DNA from 3 places in the Streptomyces sp. NPDC037389 genome. Region 2 is predicted to be linked to each of the others. Evidence: riboswitches for the same ligand, from Rfam matches in the RefSeq annotation. Region 2 holds a riboswitch; each other region holds the start of a gene.
What was found. A riboswitch is a leader RNA that binds a small molecule or an ion and turns the genes downstream of it on or off. The one in region 2 is predicted to bind thiamine pyrophosphate.

Region 1: it holds a riboswitch for thiamine pyrophosphate, as region 2 does, so the genes downstream of both, thiO (glycine oxidase ThiO) here and AB0E98_RS07200 (thiamine ABC transporter substrate-binding protein) in region 2, are expected to answer to the same signal.
Region 3: it holds a riboswitch for thiamine pyrophosphate, as region 2 does, so the genes downstream of both, thiC (phosphomethylpyrimidine synthase ThiC) here and AB0E98_RS07200 (thiamine ABC transporter substrate-binding protein) in region 2, are expected to answer to the same signal.

The regions. Positions count from the first base shown of each region.
Region 1 is NZ_JBEZUS010000001.1:465,736-475,149, forward strand. Features, by position in the region: gene AB0E98_RS02245 (thiazole synthase) at 104-901, opposite strand; gene thiS (sulfur carrier protein ThiS) at 911-1,135, opposite strand; gene thiO (glycine oxidase ThiO) at 1,132-2,280, opposite strand; TPP riboswitch at 2,383-2,495, opposite strand; gene AB0E98_RS02260 (FAD-dependent oxidoreductase) at 2,649-3,875, shown strand; gene AB0E98_RS02265 (Rv2175c family DNA-binding protein) at 4,006-4,371, shown strand; gene thiE (thiamine phosphate synthase) at 4,465-5,118, shown strand; gene metF (methylenetetrahydrofolate reductase [NAD(P)H]) at 5,242-6,159, shown strand; gene AB0E98_RS02280 (hypothetical protein) at 6,200-7,150, shown strand; gene AB0E98_RS02285 (NAD(P)/FAD-dependent oxidoreductase) at 7,189-8,703, opposite strand; gene AB0E98_RS02290 (DUF4126 domain-containing protein) at 8,799-9,404, opposite strand.
Region 2 is NZ_JBEZUS010000003.1:86,695-96,108, reverse strand. Features, by position in the region: gene AB0E98_RS07210 (phosphatidate cytidylyltransferase) at 1-648, shown strand, start outside; gene rlmN (23S rRNA (adenine(2503)-C(2))-methyltransferase RlmN) at 758-1,864, shown strand; TPP riboswitch at 1,943-2,048, shown strand; gene AB0E98_RS07200 (thiamine ABC transporter substrate-binding protein) at 2,044-3,135, shown strand; gene AB0E98_RS07195 (iron ABC transporter permease) at 3,270-4,883, shown strand; gene AB0E98_RS07190 (ABC transporter ATP-binding protein) at 4,883-5,899, shown strand; gene AB0E98_RS07185 (hypothetical protein) at 6,040-6,966, opposite strand; gene AB0E98_RS07180 (hypothetical protein) at 7,069-8,280, opposite strand; gene AB0E98_RS07175 (ATP-binding cassette domain-containing protein) at 8,262-8,999, opposite strand; gene AB0E98_RS07170 (aspartate aminotransferase family protein) at 9,284-9,414, opposite strand, start outside.
Region 3 is NZ_JBEZUS010000004.1:301,496-310,909, forward strand. Features, by position in the region: gene AB0E98_RS11010 (SsgA family sporulation/cell division regulator) at 1-196, shown strand, start outside; gene AB0E98_RS11015 (SPFH domain-containing protein) at 193-1,902, opposite strand; gene AB0E98_RS11020 (hypothetical protein) at 2,008-2,208, opposite strand; gene AB0E98_RS11025 (YibE/F family protein) at 2,231-3,550, opposite strand; TPP riboswitch at 3,612-3,749, shown strand; gene thiC (phosphomethylpyrimidine synthase ThiC) at 3,743-5,515, shown strand; gene AB0E98_RS11035 (hypothetical protein) at 5,593-6,489, opposite strand; gene AB0E98_RS11040 (metallophosphoesterase) at 6,670-7,764, opposite strand; gene AB0E98_RS11045 (LacI family DNA-binding transcriptional regulator) at 8,062-9,174, opposite strand.

The DNA of each region.
Region 1 (9,414 bases), on a different contig from region 2:
CGGTAGCGGGGGTCCCAGGGGGCTGCGCCCCTGGGAAACGGCGAAAGGGCCGGGACAGGGCCGGCCCGCCGCAGGCGCAAGCCGCGCCGGGGCGCCCCCCCGGTCACGCGAACGCGGGTCTCTCCGGGTCCAGAGCCGCGAGACCCTCCGTAGGAGACGACGCCTCCGCGAAGTGGCGGCGCGGGATCCGCCCCGCGCGGTGCGCGAGGCGGCCCGCCTCGACCGCGTGCCGCATCGCCTCCGCCATCAGCACCGGCTCCTGCGCCCGCGTCACCGCCGACGCCAGCATCACCGCCGCGCACCCCAGCTCCATGGCCAGCGCCGCGTCCGACGCGGTGCCCGCGCCCGCGTCCAGGATCACCGGGACGGCCGCCCGCTCGGTGATCAGCTGGAAGTTGTGGGGGTTGCGGATGCCCAGGCCCGAGCCGATGGGCGCGCCCAGCGGCATGATCGCCGCGCAGCCGACATCCTCCAGCTTGCGGGCCAGGACCGGGTCGTCGTTGGTGTACGGCAACACGGTGAAGCCGTCGTCGACGAGGATCTCCGCGGCGTCCAGCAGCTCGATCGGGTCGGGCAGCAGGGTGCGCTCGTCGGCGATCACCTCCAGCTTGACCCAGTCCGTGCCGAGCGCCTCCCGGGCCAGCCGGGCGGTGAGGACCGCCTCGCCCGCCGTGAAGCAGCCCGCCGTGTTCGGCAGCACCCGGATGCCGTGCTTCTCCAGGACGGACAGCACGGAGCCCCGTACCGTCGCGTCCAGCCGGCGCATCGCGACCGTGGTCAGCTCCGTGCCGGAGGCCAGCAGGGCGCGCTCCAGGACGTCCAGGCTGGGGGCACCACCCGTGCCCATGATCAGCCGGGAGGTGAACGGGGTGTCCGCGATGGTGAGCAGATCGTCCGCCATCTGTGCTGATCAGCCTCCCTGTACCGCGGTGAGCACCTCGACCCGGTCGCCCTCGTCGAGGGCGGTCGCCGGCCACTGGCCCCGGGGGACCACGGCCTCGTTGACGGCGGCGGCGACCCCGCCGCGCTCGGTGGTGAGCGTCGCCACGAGCCCGTCGAGCGTCGTCCCCGCCGGGACGGTCGTCGGCTCGCCGTTGACGCTGATGATGTGCGTGGTCATGTCGCTGCCGGTCATGCGGGCTGCTCCTGAAGTGCGGGGGTGAAGCGTAGGGGGGAGAACGGGCGGGCCTCCTCGGGCAGCCGGCCGGTGGTCAGCGCCTCGGCCATCACGTCCCCGGTGACGGGGGTGAGCAGCACGCCGTTGCGGTGGTGGCCGGTGGCCGCGAAGAGGCCCGGCAGGGCGGTGGGGCCCAGCAGCGGGGCGTTGTCGGGCGAGCCGGGGCGCAGCCCGGCGAGGGTCTCCACGAGCGGCAGCTCGGTGATGCCGGGCACCAGCTCGTGGGCGTCGCGCAGCAGCTCGTAGACGCCGCCGGCCGTCACGGTCGTGTCCCAGCCCAGCTCCTCGGTCGTCGCCCCGACCACCAGCTCGCCGTTCTCACGCGGCACGAGGTAGACGTGCCCGCCGCGCACCACGGCCCGCACCGTCCGGGAGAGGAACGGCCCGCCCGCGGCCGTGTACGCCTCCGGCACGCGCAGCCGCAGGACCTGGCCCTTGACCGGGCGGACCGGCGGTACGACGTCCTCGGGCAGGCCCGCCAGCCGGCCGCTGAGGCTCCCGGCGGCCAGGACGGTCCGGTCGGCGGCGATCCGGGTGCCGTCGGCGAGCTGCGCCCCCGTGGCCCGGTCCCCGGTCAGCAGCAGCCGCACCGCCTCCGAGCGGTGGAAGGCCACGCCCTCGCGCTCGCAGGCCGCCAGCAGCGCCCGGGCGAGCCGCCGGGGGTCGGTCTGGTGGTCGCCGAGGGCGTGGAGGCCGCCGCGCACGCCCGGCGCGAGCATCGGCTCCAGCCGGCGGCACTCGCGCCCGGTCAGCCACTGCGACGTAAGGCCGCAGCGCAGCTGGAGGGCGTGGAGCTCCCGCAGATGGGCCCGGTCGTCGGAGTCCAGGGCGACCGCGAGCGTCCCGCAGGCGCGGTAGCCGGTCTCCAGGCCGGCGGCCTCCTCCAGCTCGGCCGTGAAGGCCGGATAGCGCCGGGCCGAGGCCAGGTTGAGGGCGAGCAGGGTCTCCTCGCCGTAGTGGAGCTCGGTGACGGCGGCCAGCATCCCGGCGGCCACCCGGGCCGCGCCCCCGCCGGGCGCGGGGTCGGCCACGGCCACGCGCAGTCCGCGCTGGGCCGCGCGCCAGGCCGTGACCAGGCCGATCAGACCGCCGCCGATCACCAGGACGTCAGGTGTCCAGGGGGCGTGACCGAGACGGTACGGGCGCGCGGGGCGCGCCCTGGTTCGATGTGCCGGTGTTCGATCCCCAGGGGTTCGATGCGCGTGCATGGGCGTCCAGCCCCTCCCTTCGCCGGCATGACCCGGATCAGGTTCGTACGGTCGGAGGCCGTCCAGCCTCCCTCTCAGCCCGGTCCGCCCGGGCTCCCGCGAGTGCTTGCAGCTTGCCACCCTAGTACGGCCCGAGGACCGCCCGGAAGGGCGGCCGGGCACGGTCGGCGGCCCGTACGACGCCGCCGCGGCGTGACGTTGTGTCAGAGGTCTCCTCACGCGGCGCTCCGGCGTACCGGGGCGTCGGGCCTACAGTTGATCGTGTGAGCGAGGAGACGAACACCAGCAGTGACCGGCGCGTCGTGATCGTCGGCGCGGGCATGGCCGGGGTGCAGACCGCCATCGCCCTGCGCGAGCAGGGCTGGACAGCCGCGATCACCCTCCTGGGCGACGAGCCGCACCAGCCCTACGACCGGCCGCCCCTGTCCAAGTCCGTGCTGCTCGGCAAGGCCGAGGGCTCCGCCTTCGCCGTGGACTTCGACTCGCTCGGCATCGACCTGCGGCTCGGCCTCGCGGCCACCGGCCTGCGCGCCGCCGAGCACGTCCTGGACACCGCCGAGGGGCCCCTCGGCTACGACGTCCTGGTCGTCGCCACCGGCGCCGAGCCCATCGGCCTGCCCGGCGCCGCGGACCTGCCCGGCGTCCACGTCCTGCGCACCGTCGACGACGCCGAGCGGCTGCGCCCGGTCCTCGCCCGGCAGCAGGACATCGTGGCCGTCGGAGCGGGCTGGATCGGCGCCGAGTTCGCCACCGCCGCCCGGGAGGCGGGCTGCCGGGTGACGGTCGTCGAGGCCGCCGACCGGCCGCTCGCGGGCGCCATGCCCGCCGAGGTCGCCGCCCACATGGTCGACTGGTACGCCCACAGCGGCGCCCGGCTGCTGACCGGCGCCCGGGTCACGGCCGTCGAGCCCGGCGCGGTCGTCCTCGACGACGGCACCCGGCTGCCCGCCGACGCGGTCGTCGTCGGCATCGGCGCTCGCCCGGCCACGGGCTGGCTCGCGGGCTCGGGCATCGAGCTGGCGGCGGACCGCTCCGTCGTCACCGACGACCGCCTGCGCACCTCGCTGCCGGACGTCTACGCCGTCGGCGACTGCGCCTCCTTCCCCTCGGCCCGCTACGGCGAGCGGCTGCTGGTCCACCACTGGGACAACGCCCTCCAGGGCCCCCGGACCGTCGCCGAGAACGTCGTCCACGGCCCTGAGGAGAGCTCGGTCTACGACCCGGTGCCGTACTTCTGGTCCGAGCAGTTCGGCCGGTTCGTGCAGTACGCGGGGCACCACGCGGCCGCCGACGAGCTCGTCTGGCGCGGCAACCCCACCGGCGCGGCCTGGACGGTGTGCTGGCTGCGCTCGGGCGTCCTGGTGGCCCTGCTGGCCGTGGGACGGCCGCGCGATCTGGCCCAGGGGCGCAAGCTCATCGAGAAGGGCGCGGTCCTGGACCGGGCCAGGGCGGCGGACGCGTCCGTTCCGCTGAAGGCCGCCGTGGTCTGAGGCAGGACCGTGGTCCGAGGCGGGGCGGGGCGGGTCCGAGGCCCCTCCGAGGGGGGCCGGTGGGGTGGCCGGGGCCCGGCTCGGGTCAACCCGGCTACCGGCTGTCAGTCCCGGATGGCAGGCTTGTCCCGTGACCGAGATTGACGTGAAGATCGATGCGCTTGTGCCCGCCTGGCTCAACCTCCCCGACATCGGGGAGATGCTGGGCATCGAGGTGACGCGCGTCCGGCAGCTGGTCAAGGAGGGCCAGCTGATCGCCGTACGCCGTGGCGAGAACCGTGTGCTCATGGTGCCCGCCGCCTTCATCAGCGAGGGCAAGGTCGTCAAGGGCCTCGTCGGCACCCTGACGCTGCTTAGGGACGACGGCTTCAGCGACGAGGAAATGATCGAGTGGCTGTTCACCGCCGACCCGACCCTGCCCGGCACCCCCGCGGAGGCGCTGAGCGAGAATCGTGGCACGGAGGTGAAGCGCCGCGCCCAGGCGCTCGCCGTCTGACCTTTCCGTAGCACCGCCTGTAGCACCGTCCGGTGTGCGGGCGCGGGGCCTGTCCCGCGCCCGCACACCACCCACCGGGGGGAGAAGCACCCGATGTCCGTCACCGCGCGCGAGCGGCTCGCCGAGGCCCGGCTGTATCTGTGCACCGACGCGCGCAAGCGCCAGGGCGACCTGCCGGAGTTCCTCGACGCGGTCCTCTCCTCCGGAGTGGACATCGTCCAGCTCCGCGACAAGGGCATGGAGGCGGGGGAGGAGCTCGAGCACCTCGCCGTCTTCGCCGAGGCCGCCCGTCGCCACGGCAAGCTGTTCGCGGTCAACGACCGCGCCGACGTCGCCCACGCCGCCGGCTCCGGCGTGCTCCACCTGGGCCAGGGCGATCTGCCCGTGCCCGCCGCCCGGGCGATCCTCGGCGACGACGTCCTGATCGGCCGCTCGACGCACGCCGAGGCCGAGGTGGCCGCCGCCGTCGCCGAGCCCGGCGTGGACTACTTCTGCACCGGCCCCTGCTGGCCCACGCCCACCAAGCCCGGCCGCCAAGCCCCGGGCCTCGGCCTCGTGCGCCACGCGGCCTCCCTCGCGCCCGCCCGGCCGTGGTTCGCCATCGGCGGCATCGACGCGGGCAATCTGGAGCAGGTGCTGGACGCGGGCGCGCGCCGCGTGGTCGTGGTCCGCGCGATCACCGAGGCGGACGACCCGGGCGAGGCGGCCGCGCGGCTCGCCAAGCGCGTCCGCGCCTACGACGTGTGACCGTCGCCGTCCAAGGAGCCACTGTCCAAGGAGTGGGACAGATCATGGACATCCGCCGGATCAAACGGGCATAACGCCATTCTTGGTTGGGGTGCCCACCGCGCCGCTGGTTAACTTGCCGGTATGGCCCTTGGCACTGCCTCCACCAGGACGGACCACGCGCGCACCGTCCGTGAGCTGCTCGCCTCCGGCGAGCGCTCGTACTCGTTCGAGTTCGCCGCCCCCAGGACGGAGAAGGGCGAACGAACCCTGTGGGACGCCATCCGGCGGATCGAAGCCGTCGCCCCCACGTTCGTCTCCGTGACCTACGGCGCCGGCGGCTCCTCCCGTGAGGGCACGGTCCGCGCCACCGAGCGCATCGCCACCGACACCACCCTCACCCCCGTCGCCCATCTGACGGCCGTCGAGCACTCGGTCGCCGAACTGCGCAACGTCATCGGGCAGTACGCCGACGTGGGCATCCGCAACATGCTCGCGCTGCGCGGCGACCCGCCCGGCGACCCCATGGGCGAGTGGGTGCGCCACCCCGAGGGCGTCCGCTACGCCGCCGAGCTCGTCCGGCTCATCAAGGAGTCCGGCGACTTCTGCGTGGGCGTCGCCGCCTTCCCCGAGATGCACCCGCGCTCCACGGACTGGGAGGCGGACATCCGGCACTTCGTGGACAAGTGCCGGGCGGGCGCCGACTTCGCCATCACCCAGATGTTCTTCCACCCGGAGGACTACCTGCGGCTGCGCGACCGGGTCGCGGCGGCCGGCTGCGACACCCCGATCATCCCGGAAATCATGCCGGTCACGAACGTGCGGCAGATCGAACGATTCGCACAGCTCAGCAACGCGGCGTTCCCCTCGGAGCTCGCCGATCGGATCCTCGCGGTCAAGGGCGACACGGCCGCTGTACGCTCAATCGGGATCGAGTACGCGACGGACTTGTGTGCTCGGTTGATGGCCGAGGAGATTCCCGGGTTGCATTTCATTACCCTGAACCACTCCACGGCCACGTTGGAGATCTACCAGAACCTGGGACTGCACCAGCGGTCCTGACGGCCGGCCGGCGACGGCGGCCGTACGAGAGGGGCGTTGGATGGGCTGGACGGTCCTCTACATCGCGTTCGGCGTCGTCGCGCTCTGGCTGCTCGCCGAGGTGCTGCTGCAGTACAAGGCGCGGCTGCGCTGGCGGCTGCTCGCCTTCACAGGCTTCCTCGGCGTGGTCGCCGGCGTGATCGTGCCGTCCGTGGTCGTCATCATCATCGGCGCCCTCGCCTTCGGGGTGGGGCAGACCTTTGTGACGCTCTCCTTCCGGCGCGGCTTCTCCCGCGGCTGGGCCCTCCGCCGGGGCAAGGACGGCGACGCTGCCGGTCCGGCCGGTGGCGCCGGTTCCGGCGCGGAGAAGCCCCGGTCCGCCGGAGGCCGCGCCGGGCGTCGTCGCAAGGGCGGCGAGCGTCCCCCGGCCCCGGCCGGTCCGTCCCCGGCGGCCCCCGACCTGACTCTGCCGGCCTCCGGCCCCGACGCCCTGCCGACGATCGGCGCCGGGGCGGCGGGCGCCACGGCCGCGAGCGGTGGCCTCGGCGGCGCCCATGACCTGACGCACGGCGTCCCTCCGCAGCCGACCGCCGAACAGCCCCACCTCATGGGCCACGACGTCCCGGGCGGCGCCGACTTCGGCTCGTACGGCGGCACGCCCGCCCAGGGCGGCTACGACAGCAGCGCCTTCGACAGCGGCGCCTTCGACTACGGGCAGGCCCAGGGCCAGTACGCGTCCTACTCCGACCCGTACATCGGCAACCGTCCCCCGTCCTACGAGACGTACGACGCCTACGGTCAGCAGCAGTCCTACCCCCAGCAGCAGTACGGTGTCGGCGCCTACTCGGCGGGCGCGTACGCCCCCCAGCAGTACGACACGGACACCCCGCCCGGCGGAGTCTGGGTGCCGCAGCAGCGGGACACCGACACCCCGGGCACCCCGGCGGCCCCGCCGGAGCAGAACCCGCCGCCGTACGGCCACGGGTACGACGAACAGCGCTACCGCTACTGAGCGCTACCGGCTGCTGAAGCCCGGCGGGCTTCGGCGTCCTACTGGGAGCCGCGCCAGTCGGCCCCGGAGACGACCAGGCCCGCGACCATCGCCCCCGACATCCCGGCGTGCGCCAGTCCGCCGCCGGGGTGGGCGAAGCCGCCCACCAGATGGAGCCCGGGCAGCCGGGTGAGATTGCCCGGCCGCAGGAACGCCCCCCGCGCGCCGGCCAGTACGGGCGCGGGCACCCCGCCGCCCTCGGCCCCGGTCGCCGCCTCCGTGTCGGCGGGGGTGCGGACCCCGCGCCACAGCTTCCGCTCCGCGAGATCCGGAATCGCCGCCTTCGCGGCCTCGACCATCCGGTCCGCGAACTCCCTGGCGATCCGCTTGTCACGCCAGTCGACGCGCTCGCCGTGCGGCGCGACCGTGGCCGTGAGGGTCACGGCCTCGTACCCGTCGGCGGGGACGGTCGACGGGTCGCCCGGCCGGAGCACGGTCACCGTCGGGCGGTAGAAGCGCGCGGCGGCGGCGCCGAAGACCGCGTCCAGCTCCGCCGCGCGGTCATCGCCGTGGACGACCGTACGGTGCGCGGTGCCCTCGGGGCGGGCGCCGGAGAGCGCCAGGAACACGCTGAACCTGCCCGGGGGCACGGGCGCCGAAGGCGCCGGCGCGGACTCCACCGCGCCCGGCGCGAGGGCCGCGAGCCGGGCGGGGGAGACCCCGGCCACCACCACGTCGGCCTCGGCCACGCTTCCGTCGGCCAGCCGCACCCCGGCCGCGCGCCCGTCCTTCTCCACGACGCCGACGACGCCGGAACCGAAGTGGAACTCCACGCGCCGCGCCAGGCACCGCTCGTACAGCGCGTCCGCGAGCGCGCGCATGCCGCCGGTCACGTACCAGCTGCCGAAGGTCTGCTCCATGTACGGCAGGACCGTCGCGCTCCCGGGCGCGTGGCGCGGGTCGAGCCCGTAGGCGAGGGCGTGGCTCTCCAGCAGGGCGATCAGACGGGGGTCCGTCAGCTCCCGTTCGGCGACGGAGGCGAGCGTCACCGGCACCGGGCGGCGGAACAGCCCCTTGCGGTGGGGCAGCGCCGGATACGGGTCCCGGCCCAGGGCCTCGGCGCGTTCCGCGCGCAGCGGCTCCTCCAGCAGCGGGCGCCGCGTCGCGTCCCACACCTCGCGCGCCCGGTTCACCAGCTCGCTCCACCGCTCGCCCGCGCCCGGGCCCACCGCCGCGTCGAGCGCGGCGACGACACCGGCCCGGGAGGCGTTGGGCAGCGTGAAGTCCGTGCCGTCGGGGAAGACATGGCGGCTCGCGGGGTCGACCTGGACGAGCCCGACGCTCTGCTCCAGCGGCTCCTTGCCGGTCTTGACGAACAGATCGCGGTAGACGGCGGGCAGGTGCAGGAGGGCGGGGCCGGTGTCGAAGACGAAGCCGTCCCGGACGAGGCGTCCGACGCCTCCGCCGTGTGTTTCCGCCTGCTCGTACACGGCCACGCCGTGGCCTGCGACAGCGAGCCGGGCGGCGGCTGCCATGGCGCCCATGCCGGCGCCGATTACTGCGATCCGTGCCATGGTTTCGAGCCTATCGGGGCGGTGGGGATGCCCCTGACCCGCCCTTTCTCCGTTTCCGAGGGGGCTGCCGCCCCCTCGCGCCCCCGGACCCCCGGTTACGGGAAGGGGCGGGGCTGGGGAGAAAGCCCCCTCCGCCGCTCACGACGCCGCCGCAGGAACGCCCGTACCCGCTTCCAGAGGAAGACCACCACCGCGATCCCCGCCGCCAGCAACGTTCCCGCGATGATCGCTGCCGCCAGCGGATGGAAGATCGCGAACACGATCAGAGCCGCGACGCCCAGGTCCTCCGCCAGGCTCAGCACGATGTTGCTCGCCGGCTCCGGCGACGTATTGACCGCCATGCGCGTGCCCGCCTTCACCAGGTGGCTCAGCAGCGCGGCCGAGCCGCCCACCGCGCCCGCGGCGAGCTCCGGCAGGGAGCCGTGCTGGCCGGCCAGCAGCGCGCCCACCACGGCTCCGGCGATGGGCCGGACGACGGTGTGGACCGCGTCCCAGACCGTGTCCACGTACGGGATCTTGTCGGCGACGGCCTCGCAGAGGAAGAGCACGCCGGCCACGATGAGGACGTCGGGGCGCTGGAGGGCCCCGGGCACGTCGTCGCTCACCCCCGTCGCGCCGAGCAGACCGAGCAGGAGGACCACGGCGTAGGCGTTGATACCGCTGGCCCAGCCGCTCGTGAAAACCAAAGGAAGCACCGACACGCGGATGATC
Region 2 (9,414 bases):
AACATCAAGGCCCCCTTGGTGCCGCTGGCCATCGGCGGGGCCGCGATGATCGTCGCCGGCTATGTCAACGGCGCCGAGGGCGCGTGGGTGGCCATGGCCTTCACCGCGCTCGCCGTGCTCGTCTGGCGGATGACGGAGGCGCCGGACGACTACCTCAAGGACGTCACGGCCGGCATCTTCGCGGCGTTCTACGTGCCCTTCCTCGCCACCTTCGTGGCGCTGATGCTGGCCGCGGAGGACGGCGCCTGGCGGGTGCTGACGTTCCTGATCCTGACGGTCGTCAGCGACACCGGGGCGTACGCGGTGGGCTGGCGGTTCGGCAGGCACAAGCTCGCGCCGCGCATCAGCCCCGGCAAGACCCGTGAGGGCCTGCTCGGCGCGGTGCTGTTCGCGATGGTGGCGGGCGCGCTGTGCATGCAGCTGCTGATCGTCGACGGCGTGTGGTGGCAGGGCCTGCTGCTGGGCCTCGCCGTGGCGGTCAGCGCCACGCTCGGCGACCTCGGCGAATCCATGATCAAGCGGGATCTGGGGATCAAGGACATGGGTGCCCTGCTCCCCGGCCACGGCGGGATCATGGACCGGCTGGACTCGCTGCTGCCGACCGCGCCGGTGGTGTGGCTGCTGATGGTGGCCTTTGTCGGCTCCTAGTACCCGACCGCTCCTGACCTGGGGTTTTCGGTAGGTGTTCGATACGTGAGGGGTCCGTCGTCCACAGGACGGCGGGCCCCCTCCGTATGTCTGCGACACTGGTGGGACCATGCCTGCACCTGGAGAACTCACTTTCGTCGCCCCCCGCGGAGCCAAGCTGCCCCCGCGGCACCTCGCCGACCTCAGCCCCGCCGAGCGCCGCGAGGCCGTCGCCGCGATCGGCGAGAAGCCGTTCCGCGCCAAGCAGCTGTCCCAGCACTACTTCGCCCGCTACGCCCACGACCCGGCGCAGTGGACGGACATCCCGGCGGCGGCCCGCGAGAAGCTCGCCGGTGAGCTGCTGCCGGACCTGATGAGCGTGGTGCGGCACATCTCGTGCGACGACGACACCACCCGCAAGACCCTCTGGCGGCTGCACGACGGCAAGCTCGTCGAGTCCGTCCTGATGCGCTACCCGGACCGGGTCACCATGTGCATCAGCTCCCAGGCGGGCTGCGGCATGAACTGCCCGTTCTGCGCCACCGGCCAGGCCGGGCTGGACCGCAATCTGTCCACCGCCGAGATCGTCCACCAGATCGTCGACGGCATGCGCGCCCTGCGCGACGGCGAGGTGCCCGGCGGCCCGGCGCGGCTGTCCAACATCGTCTTCATGGGCATGGGCGAGCCGCTGGCCAACTACAAGCGCGTCGTCGGCGCCATCCGCCGGCTGACCGACCCGGAGCCGGACGGCCTGGGCCTGTCCCAGCGCGGGATCACCGTCTCCACGGTCGGCCTGGTCCCGGCCATGCACCGGTTCGCCGACGAGGGCTTCAAGTGCCGTCTCGCGGTCTCGCTGCACGCGCCCGACGACGAGCTGCGCGACACCCTGGTGCCGGTCAACACCCGCTGGAAGGTCCGCGAGGTCCTGGACGCCGCCTGGGAGTACGCGGAGAAGTCCGGCCGCCGGATCTCCATCGAGTACGCCCTGATCCGCGACATCAACGACCAGGCCTGGCGGGGCGACCTGCTCGGCCGGCTCCTCAAGGGCAAGCGGGTGCACGTCAACCTGATCCCGCTCAATCCCACCCCCGGGTCCAAGTGGACGGCGTCCCGCCCGGAGGACGAGCGGGCCTTCGTCGAGGCCATCGCCGCGCACGGTGTGCCCGTGACCGTACGGGACACCCGCGGCCAGGAGATCGACGGCGCCTGCGGCCAGCTGGCCGCCACCGAGCGCTGAGCGGCGGTGGGGCGGCGCCCCCGGGCGTCGCCGCACGTCTCTGACACGGCACTGATACGGTGCCTTTCGCACAAATGAACAATCCGACAGGGGAGCGCCCAGGGCGCTGAGAGTGCGGCACGGCCCGCAGACCCTCGGACCTGATCCGGTTAGTACCGGCGTAGGGAGTCAGCACCACCATGAACACCAGTCTTCGGCGTGCCGTCGTGGCGACGGCCGTCGCCACCCTCGGCCTTCCCGCGCTCGCCGCCTGTGGCGGCTCCGGCGACAAGAGCGGTGAGGCGTCGGGCGGCAAGACCGTCACCCTCGTCTCGCACGACTCGTTCGTCGCCTCGGACTCCGTGCTCCAGGAATTCACCAAGCAGACCGGCTACAAGGTCAAGGTCGTCAAGGGCGGCGACGCCGGCCAGGCCGTCAACCAGGCGATCCTCTCCAAGAGCCACCCGCAGGGCGACGTCTTCTTCGGCGTCGACAACACCCTGCTCTCCCGGGCCCTCGACAACGGCCTCTTCACCCCCTACGAGGCCAAGGGCCTGGCCGGGGTGCCCAAGGAGTTCCAGGCCGACGCCGCCGAGCACCGCGTCACGCCCGTCGACACCGGCGAGATCTGCGTCAACTACGACCGCGCGTACTTCGCCGACCACAAACTGGACCCGCCGAAGACGTTCGACGACCTGATCAAGCCGGAGTACAAGAACCTCCTGGTCACCGAGAACGCCGCCACCTCCTCGCCCGGCCTGGCCTTCCAGCTCGCGACCGTCGCCAAGTACGGCGACAACGGCTGGAAGGACTACTGGACCAAGCTGAAGGCCAATGGCGTCGAGGTCGTCGACGGCTGGGAGCAGGCCTACAACGAGCGCTTCTCCGGCTCCGCCGGCGGCAGGAAGGCCAAGGGCGACAAGCCCCTCGCCGTCTCCTACGCCTCCAGCCCGCCCGCCGAGGTCGCGGGCGCGAACCCGCTGCCCAAGGAGGGCCCGACCGGCGTCGCGACCGGCACCTGCTTCCGGCAGACCGAGTTCACCGGCCTCCTCAAGGGCGCGAAGAACACCGAGGGCGGCAAGGCCCTGATCGACTTCATGCTGAGCAGGACGTTCCAGGAGGACATGCCCCTCCAGATGTACGTCAAGCCGGTCGTCCGGGACGCCAAGCTGCCCGAGATCTTCACCCGGTACGGTGCGCAGGTCCCCGACCCGCAGACCCTCGCCCCGGAGAAGATCGCCAAGAACCGCGACCACTGGGTCAAGGAATGGTCCTCGCTCGTCCTGAAGTGACACGCCCTGAAGTGACGCCTCCCGAAGTGACGCCTTCCGAAGTGGCACGTCCCGAAGCGACCTGCGCGCCCGCCGGACCGCCCGCCGCTCCCAAGGGGGCGGGCGCCCGCCGGACGGCGACGCGGCTCGGCCTGATGGCCGTGCCGCTCGCCTTCTTCGGCGTCTTCTTCGCCTACCCCGTCGCCTCGATCGTCACCCGCGGCCTCACGGACGGCGGCCGGTGGCAGTTCGCCCGCGTGGGCGAGGTGCTCACCGACCCGGGCATCCGCGACGTCCTGTGGTTCACGCTCTGGCAGGCGGCTGCCTCCACCGCCCTCACCCTCCTGCTGGCCCTGCCCGGCGCCTACGTCTTCGCGCGCCTGGACTTCCCCGGCAAACGGCTGCTCAGAGCCGTCGTCACGGTCCCGTTCGTGCTGCCGACCGTCGTCGCCGGCTCGGCGTTCCTGGCGCTCGTGGGCCGGGGCGGGCTGCTGGACGAGCTGTGGGGCGTCCGCCTGGACACCACGGTCTGGGCGATCCTCCTCGCCCACGTCTTCTTCAACTACGCCGTGGTCGTCCGGACCGTCGGCGGGCTGTGGGCCCAGCTCGACCCCCGCCAGGAGGAGGCGGCGCGCGTCCTCGGCGCGGGACGGTTCGCCGCCTGGCGCCGGGTGACCCTGCCCGCGCTCGGCCCCGCCGTGGCCGCCGCCGCCCTCATGGTCTTCCTCTTCACCTTCACCTCCTTCGGCGTCGTCCAGATCCTCGGCGGACCCCGCTACGCCACGCTGGAGGTGGAGATCTACCAGCAGACCGCGCAGCTCCTCGACCTGCCCACGGCCGCCGTCCTGACCCTGCTCCAGTTCGTGGTCGTGGCCGCGCTGCTCGCCGTGCACGCCCGGACCGTACGGCGCCGCGAGGCGACGCTGCGGCTGGTGGACGCCTCCCGCACCGCCCGCCGCCCGCGCGGCGCCGGCCAGTGGGCGCTGCTGGCGTCCGTCCTCGCCGGCATCGCGCTGCTGGTGATCCTGCCGCTCGCCGTGCTCGTCCTGCGCTCCTTCGAAGGCCCCGACGGCTACGGCCTCGCCTCCTACCGCGCCCTCGCCTCGGCGGGCGCGGGCGGCGGCACGTTCACCGTCGCCGCGCTCGACACCATCGGCAACTCGCTCACGTACGCGCTCGCCGCCACCGCCATCGCGGTCGTCGTCGGCGGCCTCGCGGCCGCGGCCCTCACCCGGCGCGAAGGCAGGCTGGTTCGTGGCTTCGACGCGCTGCTGATGCTGCCGCTGGGCACCTCCGCCGTGACCGTCGGTTTCGGCTTCCTGATCGCCTTGGACGAGCCGCCGCTGGACCTGCGCACCTCCTGGATCCTGGTGCCGCTGGCCCAGGCGCTGGTGGGCGTGCCCTTCGTCGTCCGCACCGTGCTGCCCGTGCTGCGCGCGGTGGACACCCGGCTGCGCGAGGCGGCGGCGGTGCTCGGCGCGTCCCCGCTGCGGGCCTGGCGGGAGGTGGACCTGCCGTTGGTGGGCCGGGCCCTGGGCATCGCGGCGGGCTTCGCGTTCGCGGTGTCGCTGGGCGAGTTCGGCGCCACCGTCTTCATCGCCCGCCCCGACAACCCCACCCTGCCGGTGGCCGTGGCCCGGCTGCTGGGCCGCCCCGGCGAGCTCAACTACGGGCAGGCGATGGCCCTCAGCACGATCCTCATGCTGGTGTGCGCGGCGGCGCTGCTGGTGCTGGAGCGTGTGCGCACCGACCGTACGGGAGAGTTCTGATGCTTCGCCTCGAAGGCGTGACCGTCCGCTTCGGCGAGCGCGCGGTGCTGGACGCGGTGGACCTCGACGTCGCCGACCACGAGACCGTGTGTGTGCTCGGCCCCAGCGGCAGCGGCAAGTCGACGCTGCTGCGCGTGGTGGCCGGCCTCCAGCCGGCCGACGCCGGGCGGGTGCTGCTCGGCGGGCGCGACCAGAGTGGGGTGCCCCCGCACCGGCGCGGGGTGGGCCTGATGTTCCAGGACCACCAGCTCTTCCCCCAGCGGGACGTCGCCGGGAACGTCGCCTTCGGGCTGCGCGTACGGGGGACCGGGCGCGCCGAGTCCGAGCGGCGGGTGGCCGAGCTGCTCGACCTGGTGGGGCTGCCGGGCGCGCAGAAACGGGCCGTGGGGGCGCTGTCGGGCGGCGAGCAGCAGCGCGTCGCGCTGGCGCGGGCTCTGGCGCCGCAACCCCGGCTGCTGATGCTCGACGAGCCGCTCGGGCAGCTCGACCGGGGCCTGCGCGAGCGGCTCGTGGTGGAGCTGCGCGGGCTGTTCGGGCGGCTGGGGACGACCGTGCTGGCCGTCACCCACGACCAGGGCGAGGCGTTCGCGCTCGCCGACCGGGTGGTGGTGATGCGCGACGGGCGGATCGCCCAGGCCGGCACCCCGCTGGAGGTGTGGCGGCGGCCGGCGTCCGAGTTCGTGGCCCGCTTCCTGGGCTTCGACAACGTCGTTCCGGGGATGGTGCGGGGGGAGTCGGCGGACACCGTGTGGGGCGGGGTGCCGGTGCCGCCGGGCTCGGCGCAGGGGGAGTGCCGGGTACTGGTGCGGCCGGCGGGAGTGCGGCTGGTGTCCGTGGCCGAGGGCTTGGAGTGCGGGGTGACCGCGCGGACCTTCCGCGGTGACCACGTGGTGGTGCGGCTGCGGCCGGCCGACGGTCCCGAGTTCGAGGCGGCGTGCCCGCTCGGCGGGGCGCCAGAGGCGGGCGACAGGGTGGGTGCCGTCTTCGTGGCGGACGAAGTCGTGGTTCTCCCCTGACCCTCCCCCAGCTACCGCTGGGAGGTGCCCCCACCTTCCCGTGACCGGGGGCTGCGCCCCCGGCCCCCCTTGTCCGCGCTGGCGCGCGTCGTCCTCAAACGCCGGACGGGCTGGATACATCCAGCCCGTCCGGCGTTTTGCTAGCCCGCTGCTGTGGGCTGCGGTTCCTTCTCCGCCGCCTGCGGCGCCGCCGAATGGCTGTCGGGTTCGCCGAACCACGCCACCGCCACCGCGCCCGCCACGGCCAGCAGGAAGCCGAGGATGGCCATCCACGCGAAGCCCGCGCGGGACGTGTCGCCCAGCCACAGGACGCCGATGATGCCCGGCAGGACCGTCTCGCCTACGACGAGGGCCGCCGTGGCGCCGTTGACGGAGCCGATCTGGAGGGCGACGGTGTGGAGGTACATGCCGACGGAGCCGGAGATGAGGATGGCGTAGAGGGCCGGGTCGGCGAGCATGGTGGGCAGGTCGAAGGGGTCGATGCCGTCGAGGATGCGGACGCCCACGCCGATCGCGCCGAAGCCGAGGCCGGAGAGCAGGCCGGCGAGGATCGCGGCCCGGGAGCCGAGGAAGTGGACGGCGATCCAGCCGCCGCCCATCAGGACGACCGAGATGATGAGCAGCCACCAGTGGGTGGAGCGCGCGGCGTCGCCGTTGCCCTCGTGGCCGGCGGCGGTCGCCAGCAGTATCAGGGCGGAGCAGACCACGCCGATCGACGTCCACTCCCGGCGGTTGAGCCTGATGCCGAGCAGCTTGATGCTCAGCAGGGCGGTGACGATCAGGTTGGCGCTGATGACGGTCTGGGAGAGGAACAGCGGCAGCATCCGGGCGGCGAGGGCGCCGAGGGCGAAGCCTATGAAGTCCAGGACCGTACCGACCATGAACTCCCAGGTCACCGCAGCCTTCGCGGTGGAGGCCAGGCTGGGCCCGCCGTGCTGGGTGGTGGCCGTGGAGGACGCCGTCGCGGCCTCCTGCCGGGCCGATTTCCGGGACCCCACGGCCTGAAGGACCGATCCCGTGCCGTAACACACCGAGGCCGCGACAGCCGTGACAAGGCCGATGATCACCAGTAGCTCCGTTCGCCTGAAAAGCCGTCGTGCTCAGAAAGCAGACGTACTTCTGAGCAGACGTGGATTTCGGCGCCGGAGTTGCCTTCGGTCAAGAACTGGTCAAGACCGGGTGAGCGGCAGTGCCGTCAGTTCGGCGATGACCCAGGTGAGCGGCGCGAGCACGATCAGCAGGACGCCCGTGCGGACGGCCGCCGCACCGCGCAGCAGGGAGGCGGGGATGCCCAGCCGCAGCAGCGCCGCTGTGGTCTCGGCGCGGGAGTGCCGGGTGTCGATGGCGGCGGTGATGGCGGTGGCCGTCACACAGGCCATCACCACGGCCGCGCCCAGCCCCGTGAGCGGCCCGAACGGGCGGGGGCCCGACCGTTCCCAGGCCGCGCCGTACAGTTCGACGGCCGCGAGCGTGGCCGCGGCCACCGCGCACAGCACCCCGAGGGGCCGCCCGAGCCGGTTCGCCGTGTCCTGGAGTATGCGGCCGGCGAGCAGCCGCACCGGGCCGGGCCGCCCGGCCGAGAGCAGGGTGCCGCTCCAGTGGGCGAGGCCGGGGCCGGCCAGCACCAGGCCGAGGGAGGCGAGCAGCCAGCCGCCCATCAGCCCCGGGGAGGTGCCGCCGTCCTGACCCGGCAGGGTCAGCAGGCTGTCCGGCGCGGGGGCCGGGGCGTGCCCCACGTACGCCTCCAGGGCGAGGCCGCAGGCGATGGTCGCCACGCCCCACGGGAGGCCCGCGTGGCCGCGGCGGTCGTCCTTGGCGGGGGCGGGTGCCGAGGCCGTGGAGGCGGTCCTGGGCGCGCCTCCGGCACGCTCCTTGCGCGGGCGCAGTGCGATGGCGCACGCGCCCGCCGCCAGCGCGGGGAGCAGCCCGAGCAGCGTGAGCGTCGCGGCCCAGGGCAGGGCGGCGTCCCCGTCGAGCAGTCCGGAGGCGGCGCCGCTCAGGGGGGTGCCGCCGAGGTCGCCGCGGAGTTCGAGGTAGACCAGCAGGGCGGCGGCGCTGCCGAGGCCGCAGGACAGGGCCGTCGAGGTGGCGGCGAGGAGGGAGAGGCGGACGGGGCCGAAGCCGATGGCGTCGAGTCCGTCGCGGGGGCGGGTCGCCGGGTCGCTGCGGGCCACGGTGACGGCGAACTGGGTGACGGCGGCCACGGGCACGGCGCACCACAGCAGCCGCACCAGCGACTGTTCCGTGGCGTTCGGGTGGGCCACCGCGTAGCCCAGGGAGCACAGCAGCAGGAAACCGGCGCCGGAGGAGGCGACGGCGACCAGCAACCGCCGCAGGAGGACGAGCGGGTGGGCGCCGCGCGCTAGGCGGAGACTGAGCACGCGGCCCTGCCCTCCCCATCGGTCGCCTCGGGTGCCGGGATCGCGCCGCCCCGGCGGCCGTCGACGAGGGCGACGGTGCGGTCGGCGAGGGCCGCGCTCTCATCGTCGAGGGTGGCCAGGACGACGGTGATCTGGTGGGAGCGGGCGGCCGTGGTGAGCGTGCGCAGCACCTGGGCGCGGTCGGCGGCGTGCAGCGGGGCGGTCGGCTCGTCGGCGAAGACCACGGTGGGTTCGGCGGCCAGGGCGCGGGCGATGGCGACGCGCTGGCGCTGGGCCTGGGTGAGCGCCTGGGGGCGTTTGCGGGCGCAGTCGCCCACGTCGAGCCGTTCGAGCCACTCGGTGGCGGTCTGCTTGGCGGTCTTGTGGCCGGTGCCGCGCACCAGCAGGGGCAGGGCGGCGTTCTCCCAGCCAGTCAGCTCGGGGACCAGGTGCGGTTCGCTGTCGATCCAGCCGAAGCGGTCGCGGCGCAGCCGCTCGCGGGCGGAGCGGGAGAGGGTGTGCACGGGGGCGCTGTTGAACCACACCTCGCCGGGGTCGGCCAGGAGCTGGCCCGACAGGCATTTGAGGAGCGTGGTCTTGCCGGAGCCGCGTGGTCCGGTCACGGCGAGGATCTCGCCCTCCCGGACCCCGATGGACACCCCGGCGAGGGCGGGGGAACCGCTGTAGGAGTAGTGCAGGCCGCGTGCCCAGAGCACGTCGTTGTCCGGCGGGGCCACCATATCGAGCACCTCGGGTCGCTGAGAGGGTTCGTTCCCCTGTCCGGGTGAACGAACCGGAGGCCATTGGGTCACTGGCACCGTACGGAACCGGGATCCTAGCCTCCGTCCAGGCTCGACGCTTTAGTGCCTCACTTTCCTCCCATCGGGCTCATGTGCCGAGGTTTGCGCGGCTGCATCACGGTTAACGCGCGGGTGGCGCGCCGTCGGCCACGCGCGCGTGCCGCGGCCCACGTCGGCGCGGGAGGGGCGCGCCGACGTGGGCCGTGACGGGGGGTGGGATTCGGTCAGATCTTCGTCCAGGCCTCCGTGAGGACGCCCCGCAGGATCTGCTCGATCTCGTCGAACGTCGACTGGTCGGAGATCAGCGGCGGCGCCAGCTGGACGACCGGGTCGCCGCGGTCGTCGGCCCGGCAGT
Region 3 (9,414 bases), on a different contig from region 2:
CTTCATCCGGCTGCAAGTGGGCGGCGAAGGTGCCCTGTTCCGGGCCGGGGCGGCGCCGCTGGTGGCCTTCCTGGACCGGACCGACCGTGTCGCCCCGCTCGGCGAGGAGCACACGGTCGCCGACTTCGACTACGAACTCGCCGCGGCGCTCGACAGCATCCTCGCCGGTAACCCCGAGGGGCAGAACGCGGGTTAGCCGGCCTCGGGAGCCGGTGCGCCGCCGCCCGTCACGGGCGTATCGCCGTCCTCCTCGATCGGCACCCGCTCGGCGCGCGGTGCCGCCCCCCGACCCTGCGGAGCGAACGCCGGGACCCGCGCCCGCGGCCCCCTGCCGCCGTCCGCCACCGTGTCCGTGGCCACGCCGGCCGTACCGCCGTGCGCGTCCGCGCCGACGACCGTTCCCCCGACTGCTCCACCGGCGCCACCCGCAGCACCGGACGTCCCGGCGCCGCCGATCAGGCCACCGTTCCCCACCGTGCCCGCGCTCGTGCCCGGGCCCGCTCCGTCGGTCGTGCCCATGGCCGAGAGCAGCTGCCGGGCGAGCCCCAGACCCGTACCTCCCATCGTCAGCGCTTTCGCGAACAGGTCGGACATGCCGTCCGCCCCGTTCAGCAGCACCATGTGATCCACGCTTCCGAACGCCTGAGCGCCCGCCTGGACGATCTCGGGCCACTTCTCGGCGAGTTGCTGCGCGACCACCGCGTCCTGGTTCTCCGCGAGGGCCGCCGCCCGGGCCTTGAGGGCCTCGGCCTCGGCGAGCCCCTGGGCCCTGGCCGCCTCGGCCGCCGCCAGACCCTTGGCCTGCGCGGCAGCGGCCTCGGCCGCACCGGTGGCACGGGTCGCCGCGGCGGCGGCGTCACCGCGCGTCCTGGTGGCCTCGGCCTCGGCCCCCGCCGCCGTCTTCACGCGCGTCGCCTCGGCCGCCGCGGCGAGCTCCGTCTCCTTGGCCTTCGCCTCGGCCGCCGAGATCCGGGCGTCGCGCTCGGCCTCCGCCAGCGTCCGCTTCTCGTACGCCGTCGCGTCCGCGGGCTTGCGGACATCGGCCTGGAGCTGCTGCTCCCGGCGCATGGCGTCCAGCTCCGCGACCCGGGTCTCCTGGACGACGACCTCCTGGCGCGCGGCGGCCTCCGCCAGCGGGCCCGCCTGCCGCGCCTTGGCGGCGGCGCTGTCCCGCTCGGCCTGATAGCCGGCCTGAAGGATCTCGCTGTCGCGCTGGGCCTCCGACATCCGCGCCGCGGCCTGCTGCTCCGCCTCGGTGGCCAGCCGGTCCGCCTCCGCCTGGGCGATCCGGGCGTCCCGGCGCACGGCGGCGGCGTGCGGCGCGGAGAGGTTCTGGATGTACCCCGAGGGGTCCTGGATCTCATGGATCTGGAGGGAGTCGATGATCAGGCCCAGCTTCTCCATCTCCGTGCCCGAGGCGGCACGGGTCTCACCCGTCAGCCGTTCCCGGTCGCGGATCATGTCCTCCACGGTCAACCCGCCGACGATCGAGCGCAGATGGCCGGCGAAGACGTTGTGCACCCGCTCGGGCATATGTTTCTGCTGGTCGAGGAAGCGGCGGGCGGCGTTGGCGATCGAGACGAAGTCATCGCCCACCTTGAAGATCACCACACCGTGCACCTTCAGTGGAATGCCCTGCTTGGTGACGCAATCCACGTTGAGATCCGCCTCGTTGAGGTCGAGGGACAACTTGCGCACCGCCTGTACCCCAGGCAGCACGAACGTCCCCCGCCCCGTGACTATCCGGAACCCCAGCCCGTCCCCCAAGCCCTCCGTACGGTGCTTGGAACCGGAGATGATCAGGGCCTCGTTGGGCTCCGCGACCCGCCACATGAGCTTGAACAGCCCGACCAGAATGATGACCGCGACGAGGACCGTCCCCGCCACGACGCCGACGACCATGCGTCTCTCCCCCCTGTACGGCCCGCTGCGGGGCCGTCCGTTCACGAAATGTGCCACCCGGCGAGACCGGGTGAGGACGCTGATACCCCGCCCGCGACGTCGGAATCAGGTGTAGGCGGACGTCACATAGACGGTGCGCGGCGGTTGATATTCCGTGACCATCACGACCGTCCCCCGCTCGAGGCGCTCGCCCGGTTCGGCGGCGTAGGCCAGGAAGGCCTCGGCGCCGCCCCGGACCCGCACGATCACCTCGCCGACCAGCCCGGGACCGACCGTCCCCGTCACTCTCCCCAGCTCACCGACCACCGGAAGCCCCCCCGTCTCCCCGCTACTTCGCGCGACGGCGCCTGCCGCCCCGGGCCTTCGCCCGCCCCTTGCCCCCATCATGCCGGTCGGCACTGACAACGAGCGCGGCGAGGAGGGTCGTCACCGGCACCGAGGCCACCAGGCCGATGCTGCCCACCAGCGTCCGGACGATCTCCTCCGCGACGATCTCGCTGGTAGCCACCGTGCCCACACCGCTGTCCGCGATCGAGAACAGCAGCAACAGCGGCAGGGACGCGCCCGCGTAGGCCATGACCAGCGTATTCACGACCGAGGCGATATGGTCCCGCCCGATGCGCATCGCGGAACCGTAGAGTTTCCGCCAATTCGCCGACGGGTCGGCCTCCTTCAGCTCCCACACCGCCGAGGTCTGGGTGACCGTGACGTCGTCGAGCACGCCCAGCGAGCCGATGATGATGCCGGCGAGCAGCAGGCCCCGGATCTCGATCTGCGGATAGAGGCCGTGCACGAGTCCCGTCTGGTCGTCCGTGTTGCCCGTCAGATGCGCCCAGTCGATGAACAGTGACCCGAGCAGCCCGATGACCAGCAGGGACGTCAGCGTGCCCAGCACCGCCACCGAGGTGCGCGCGTTGAGGCCATGGCACATGTAGAGCGCGATCAGCATGATCGCGCTACCGCCGATCACGGCGACCAGCAGGGGATTCGAGCCCTGGAGGATAGCCGGGAGGATGAACAGCGTCAGAATCCCGAAGCTGATCACCAGGGCCACCAGCGCGAAGACCCCGCGCAGTCGGCCCACGACCACGACCGCGAGCGCGAACACCCCCGCGAGCAGGGCCATCGGGAAGTCGCGGTCCACGTCCGTGACCGAATAGCGCAGATTCTCGGGGGCCTTAGGCGCGTAGGCGAGGACCACCTTCTGGCCCACGTCGTAGCGGCGCGACGCGCTCGGCTGGACGATCTCGGTGAAGGTCCTGCCCTTGTCCGGGCCCTCGGTCACCTCGATGGTGGCCTTCTCGCAGGTCCCCTGGGCGGGGGCCGGGGCGGGCGACGGGCTCTGCTGGGGCCCGCCCGGCAGCCCGCCGGACTTCGGGCAGTCGAATTTCTCGATCTTCGTCACCTGCCCCGACCGCAGTTGCTGGTCGAGGCCGACGCCGGTGTGCTGGTGCGGTGGCGCGCCGCCCGGCCAGAGGACTATCAGGCCGGCCAGCACCGCCACGGTGAAGGGCACGAGCACCGCCGCGATCACCTTGCGGAGGTGTGACGACACGGGCGTCGCGGGCCCGTGGCCGTGGGAGTGTCCGTGCGAATGGCCGTGCGCGTGGTGGTGGGGGGCGTGGGGTGTGGAGTCGGTGGGGGTCACCGCCGCATCATCGCAAGCCCCACTGGCCCTCCGGCGGACGGAGGCGCTAGCGTGGTGGCACCTTTGCAATCGCGGGAGCTCGGAGCACCGGGCTGAGAGGGCGCTGATCTTCGTACGACCGCACGTACGAACGCCGCTGCGTCGACCGCCGAACCTGTTACCGGGTAATGCCGGCGTAGGGAGTTTGGTCTGATGACCACGCAGGATGCACGCACGTCCGCGACCGGCCGGGAGATCGGCTGGCACAAGGACTACGTGACCGGCTCGCGGCCGGACCTCAGGGTTCCGGTGCGGCGGGTCCACCTCACCAACGGGCAGGACGTGCGGCTGTACGACACCTCCGGCCCGTACACCGACCCGGCCGTCGAGACGGACGTCCGGCGCGGTCTCGCCCCGCTGCGGGAGAACTGGATCATCGCCCGCGGTGACACCGAGGAGTACGCGGGGCGCCCCATGCGCCCGGAGGACGACGGCATCAAGCACACGTCCCCCCGAGGGGGCCTGAAGAACCTCGACGCGGTCTTCCCGGGCCGCCCCCGCCAGCCCCGCCGGGGCCGCGACGGCACGGCGGTCACCCAGCTCGCGTACGCTCGCCGGGGCGAGATCACCGCGGAGATGGAGTACGTCGCCCTCCGCGAGAACGTCTCCCCCGAGACGGTCCGCGAGGAGATCGCGGCGGGCCGGGCCGTCCTCCCGGCGAATGTGAACCACCCGGAGATCGAGCCGATGATCATCGGCAAGAAGTTCCTGGTCAAGGTAAACGCCAACATCGGCAACTCCGCCGTCACCTCCTCCATCGAGGAGGAGGTGGAGAAGATGACCTGGGCGACCCGCTGGGGCGCCGACACGGTCATGGACCTCTCCACCGGCCGCAACATCCACACCACCCGTGAGTGGGTGCTGCGCAACTCCCCCGTGCCGATCGGCACCGTGCCGCTCTACCAGGCCCTGGAGAAGGTCGACGGCAAGGCCGAGGAGCTCACCTGGGAGATCTACAAGGACACGGTCGTCGAACAGGCCGAGCAGGGCGTCGACTACATGACCGTCCACGCCGGTGTGCTGCTGCGCCACGTCCCGCTGACCGCCCGCCGCAAGACCGGGATCGTCTCGCGCGGCGGCTCGATCATGGCCGCGTGGTGCCTGGCGCACCACAAGGAGTCGTTCCTCTACGAGAACTTCGAGGAGCTCTGCGAGATCCTCGCCGCGTACGACGTCACCTACTCCCTCGGTGACGGGCTGCGCCCCGGTTCGATCGCGGATGCGAACGACGAGGCGCAGTTCGCCGAGCTCAAGACCCTCGGCGAGCTCAACCGGATCGCCAAGCGGCACAACGTCCAGACGATGATCGAGGGCCCGGGCCATGTCCCGATGCACAAGATCAAGGAGAACATCGACCTCCAGCAGGAGATCTGCGAGGAGGCCCCGTTCTACACGCTCGGCCCCCTGACCACGGATGTCGCGCCCGCGTACGACCACATCACCTCGGGGATCGGCGCGGCGATGATCGCCTGGTGGGGCACGGCGATGCTCTGCTACGTCACGCCCAAGGAGCACCTGGGCCTGCCGGACCGCGACGACGTCAAGACCGGTGTGATCACCTACAAGATCGCGGCGCATGCGGCGGATCTGGCCAAGGGGCACCCGGGCGCCCAGGAGTGGGACGACGCGCTCTCCGACGCGCGTTTCGAATTCCGCTGGGAGGACCAGTTCAATCTGGCCCTCGACCCGGACACCGCCCGCGCCTTCCACGACGAGACGCTTCCGGCGGAGCCGGCGAAGACCGCGCACTTCTGCTCGATGTGCGGCCCGAAGTTTTGTTCGATGAAGATCTCGCAAGACATTCGTCGTGAGCACGGCGGGGACCTCGGCGGGGATCCCGCTGTGGACGCCGAGGCCGGAATGGCGCAGAAGTCCCGCGAATTCGCCGCCGCCGGCAACCGGGTGTATCTCCCGATCGCCGAGTAGCCGGCGGAGCCGCCTCCGGAGGGCCCTCCGGAGGCGGTTTCACGGTGGTGCGCGACGCCCGTCGCGCACCACCTCGGTCAGTCCTTCCTGGGGCCCGGGCCGCCGAACTCGGGGCCGGTGTAGTCCGGGCTGGTGAAGCCCGCGCGGCTGGGGGAGGAACGGCCGTCGTCGGGGCTCGAGAAACCGGGCCGGGAGTAGCCGAGCTGGGGGGTACGGCCGGGCCCGGTGTGGTTTCTGGGAGAGGGCGGGCGACGTTGTGCGGCCGGGGTGTTGGCCAGCGACTCCCGGAGGAAGGGCAGGATGCCCCGGTCCAGCAGCGCCTGCCGCCAGGCCTCACGGGCCCGCTCGGTCTCCTGGGAGAGCTGGTCGTAGCCGTCGGGGAGGCCGTCGTGCCGCGGCGTCTCCTCGGTCTGCCTGCCGTTGCGCACGGCCGTGACCAGCATGCCGGAGCTGGCGATGAGCACCGCGGCGACGGTGAAGCCGCCGAACCACCAGCCGATCTTGATGATCGGGTCGGCGACGGCCCCGTTCGACCCGACGGTTCGCAGGACGTAGCCGATGAGCAGGAAGAGGAAGGCGGCGATCCCCGCCAGGACGGGGGCGAGGACGACGACGACCGCGCCGGCGCCCGCTCCCTGGTCCTCGGGGACGTCCGCGGGGGAGAGGGAGGGGGACGGCGCGCCCGTACGGCCGTCGTCCTCGCCCGCCGGGGGCCTGGCGGTGGCCGACCAGGCGCGCTGCTCCTCCCGCGCCCTGACGAAGTCCTGATATTCCGTCATCGCGCAGGCGGAGATGGCCGTCATGGCGCTGAGGGCCATACTGCGCAACTGTTCGGTATTGAGGCGCTGTCCTATCGCGGCGGCCAGGGCGCTGATCTGTGGGTCATGGTTCGCGGTACGCAACGCCCGGTCGAGAACTCGCTCGAATTCCGGGCGGTCCTCGGTCAGCAGGTGCGGAGCGCTGTTCATGTGCATCCCCCGATGCTCCGTAGGGCCCTCTTGCCGGCCGGTGCCGACGGTGGGCGGAAACGGAGGAGAGCCTGCTACGGATAAGCCGATGGTAGAGCCGCACCGCCGCGTGGTGACAGTCGGTTTCCCGAATTACCCCGCGTCGGTGGAACTCCTCACCTGCCCGTGCGGCGGCCCGCTGAACCCTCAGCCCGCCAGGGGGAGTTGTACGACCAGCAGTTTTCCGGCCATGGTGACCCCGCCGTCCATGGCGAGCGCGAGCCCGTCGGCGTACAGGTGCGGACCCTCCACGCGGGGCGCGCCCTCATCACCGTCCGCGTCCTCGGTACCCACCTCGCCCAGGAGGTAGGGGATGGGGCTGTGGCCGTGCACGATGCGGCTGCCGCCGTAGGCGTGCAGCAGCTCCCGTACGGCCATGGGGCCCGCTTCCTCGTCGCGGAAGGCGAAGCGCTTGGTGAATTTGCGGAAGAGATCCCAGCACTCGTCGGGGTCGTTCCGCTGGAGGGCCTCGGTGATCGAGTCGTTGACGGCCGCGATGGAGTCGCCGTACTCCAGATAGGCGGTCGTGTCGGAGTGGACGAGCAGGTGCCCGTCCTCCTCGGCGATCGCGTCCAGGCGCGACATCCACTGGAGGTGGTGGTCCTCCAGGCGCTCCATGTCGGTGCGCTGGCCGCCGTTGAGCAGCCAGGCGGCCTGGAAGGAGGCGGTGCCGGCGCCGGAGTTCACCGGGGTGTCGGCGAACCGCTTGGCGCCGATCAGCAGCAGCTCGTGGTTGCCCATGAGGGCCTTGCAGTAGCCGCCGGCGGCGGCCGCCTCGGCGGACAGCCTCATGACCAGGTCGATGACGCCGATGCCGTCCGGTCCCCGGTCGGTGAAGTCGCCGAGGAACCACAGCCGGGCGTTGCCCGCGGCCCAGTGGCCGTGCTCGTCGATGAGGCCCTGCTCGAAGAGCGCCCGGTGGAGCTCGTCGAGATAGCCGTGGACGTCGCCGACGACGTACAGCGGGCCGGGCCCGGAGGGCAGGGGCTGCTGCTGCGGCTGCGGGGCGGAGAGCGGGGTCAGCTCCACGGTGGGCACGTCCTGGGGCGTGGCGGGCCCGCCGATGACCGGGAGGTCACGGGCGGTCGGGGTGTAGCCCTCGGGGTACTCCGGGTACTCGTGGGCGGGCTGTACGGGCGGGGGAGCGGCATGGGCGTAGCCGGGCGCGGGTGTGGCGTACCCGGGGAAGGGCGGCATCGCCGCCGTGGTCCGTGCCGCTCCCTGACCGGCCCCCTGAGTCATCGACCCCTCCACCATCGCGCCGCCGTGCACCTTGTGGACCTTGCCTGGTCGACGGCGGTCCGTGGTGTCGTGCGCCCATCATAGGAATGACCGTCGCGCCTTGTGACGCACCAGGGGCCGTGAATCGGGGCGGGAGGCCGGGATCGCCGGTCATTTCTCCCAAAATGAGCCGTTAAATGTGCCGTAAGCGCCGGTCAGGCGGCTCCCGGACGGCTCCCCGGGGCGGATGACCCACTGCCCGTGCGCCGGACACGGGGTCCACTTCCGGTTGACGCGCGTCGGGCGGGGTGCGGAGGGTCAGGGGGTGGCGGGGCCGCGGGGCGCGCTGATGGTGGTGCGCGGCGGGCGGCGTTCGGAGGAGGTCCGGACGATCAGTTCGGTGGGTATCACCTGTTCCACCGGCCGGCCGGTGTCGAGGCCCTCGATCGCGTCGATGAGCAGCTGGACGACGGCGGTGCCGATGCGCCGGGGCTTGAGCGAGAGCGTGGTGATGGGCGGCTCGGTGGTCGCGTAGACCGTGGACTCGCTGCAGCAGACGAGCAGCAGGTCGTCCGGGACGCGCAGGCCGTAGCGGCGGGCGGCGGCGAGGAGGTCGGTGCCGTTGGGGTCGAACAGCCCGTAGACGGCGTCCGGCCGGTCGGGCCGGGCCAGCAGCCGGTCGGCGGCCACGGCGCCCGCGCACGGGTCGTGGGCGGGGTACTCCTCGTAGACCGGGTCCTGGCCGACCCGCTCGCACCAGCGCAGGTAGGCGGTGGTGGAGAGCCGGGTGTAGGTGTCCGTGGTGGTGCCGGTGAGCAGGCCGATCCGGCGTGCCCCGGCGGCGGCCAGGTGGTCGAGGATGCCGAGCACGGCCGCCTCGTGGTCGTTGTCGACCCAGGCGGTCACCGGCAGGGATCCCGCGGGGCGGCCGTCGGAGACCACGGGGATGCCCTGGCGGACCAGGTCGGAGACCACGGGATCGTGGTCGGAGGGGTCCACCACGACCGTGCCGTCCAGGGCGACGTTGGACCACACGTCGTGCCGGGAGGTGGCGGGGAGGATGACCAGGGCGTAGCCGCGGGCGAGCGCGGCGGAGGTGGCGGCTCTGGCCATTTCGGCGAAGTAGGCGAACTCGGTGAAGGTGAAAGGTTCATCCCCGTAGGTGGTCACGGTCAGGCCGATCAGCCCCGACTTGCCGGTACGGAGGGTGCGGGCGGCCGCCGACGGGCGGTAGCCCAGCCGGTCGGCGACTTCGCGGACATGGCGGCGGGTCGCGTCCGGGAGCCGGCCCTTGCCGTTGAGCGCGTCGGAGACGGTCGTGATCGAGACGCCGGCGGCGGCGGCCACGTCCCGGATGCCCGCCCGTCCTTGCCGACTGGCCCGGCGGGATGACTCGGCCCGGCTCACCTGGTGCTTCCCTGCTGCTGTCATGGCGAGCCGATAGTAGGGCTCGGTTGGTCCTTTGGCAGGGCGCGGCATTTGACTGTTGACAGGCACGTTTCTGCTCTGGCGATTTCCTTCAATGATCATGGAAACGCAGGCTGTTGAGCGCTTTTGTGGTAGGCCATCGGGCTGTGGCATATCCACGCCTCATGAATGGTCCAGGTCTCGGTGAGGTCTCAACTCACCTTCACGAGGGATGCGCGCCAGGGCGCCCGCCACGGCGCGTGG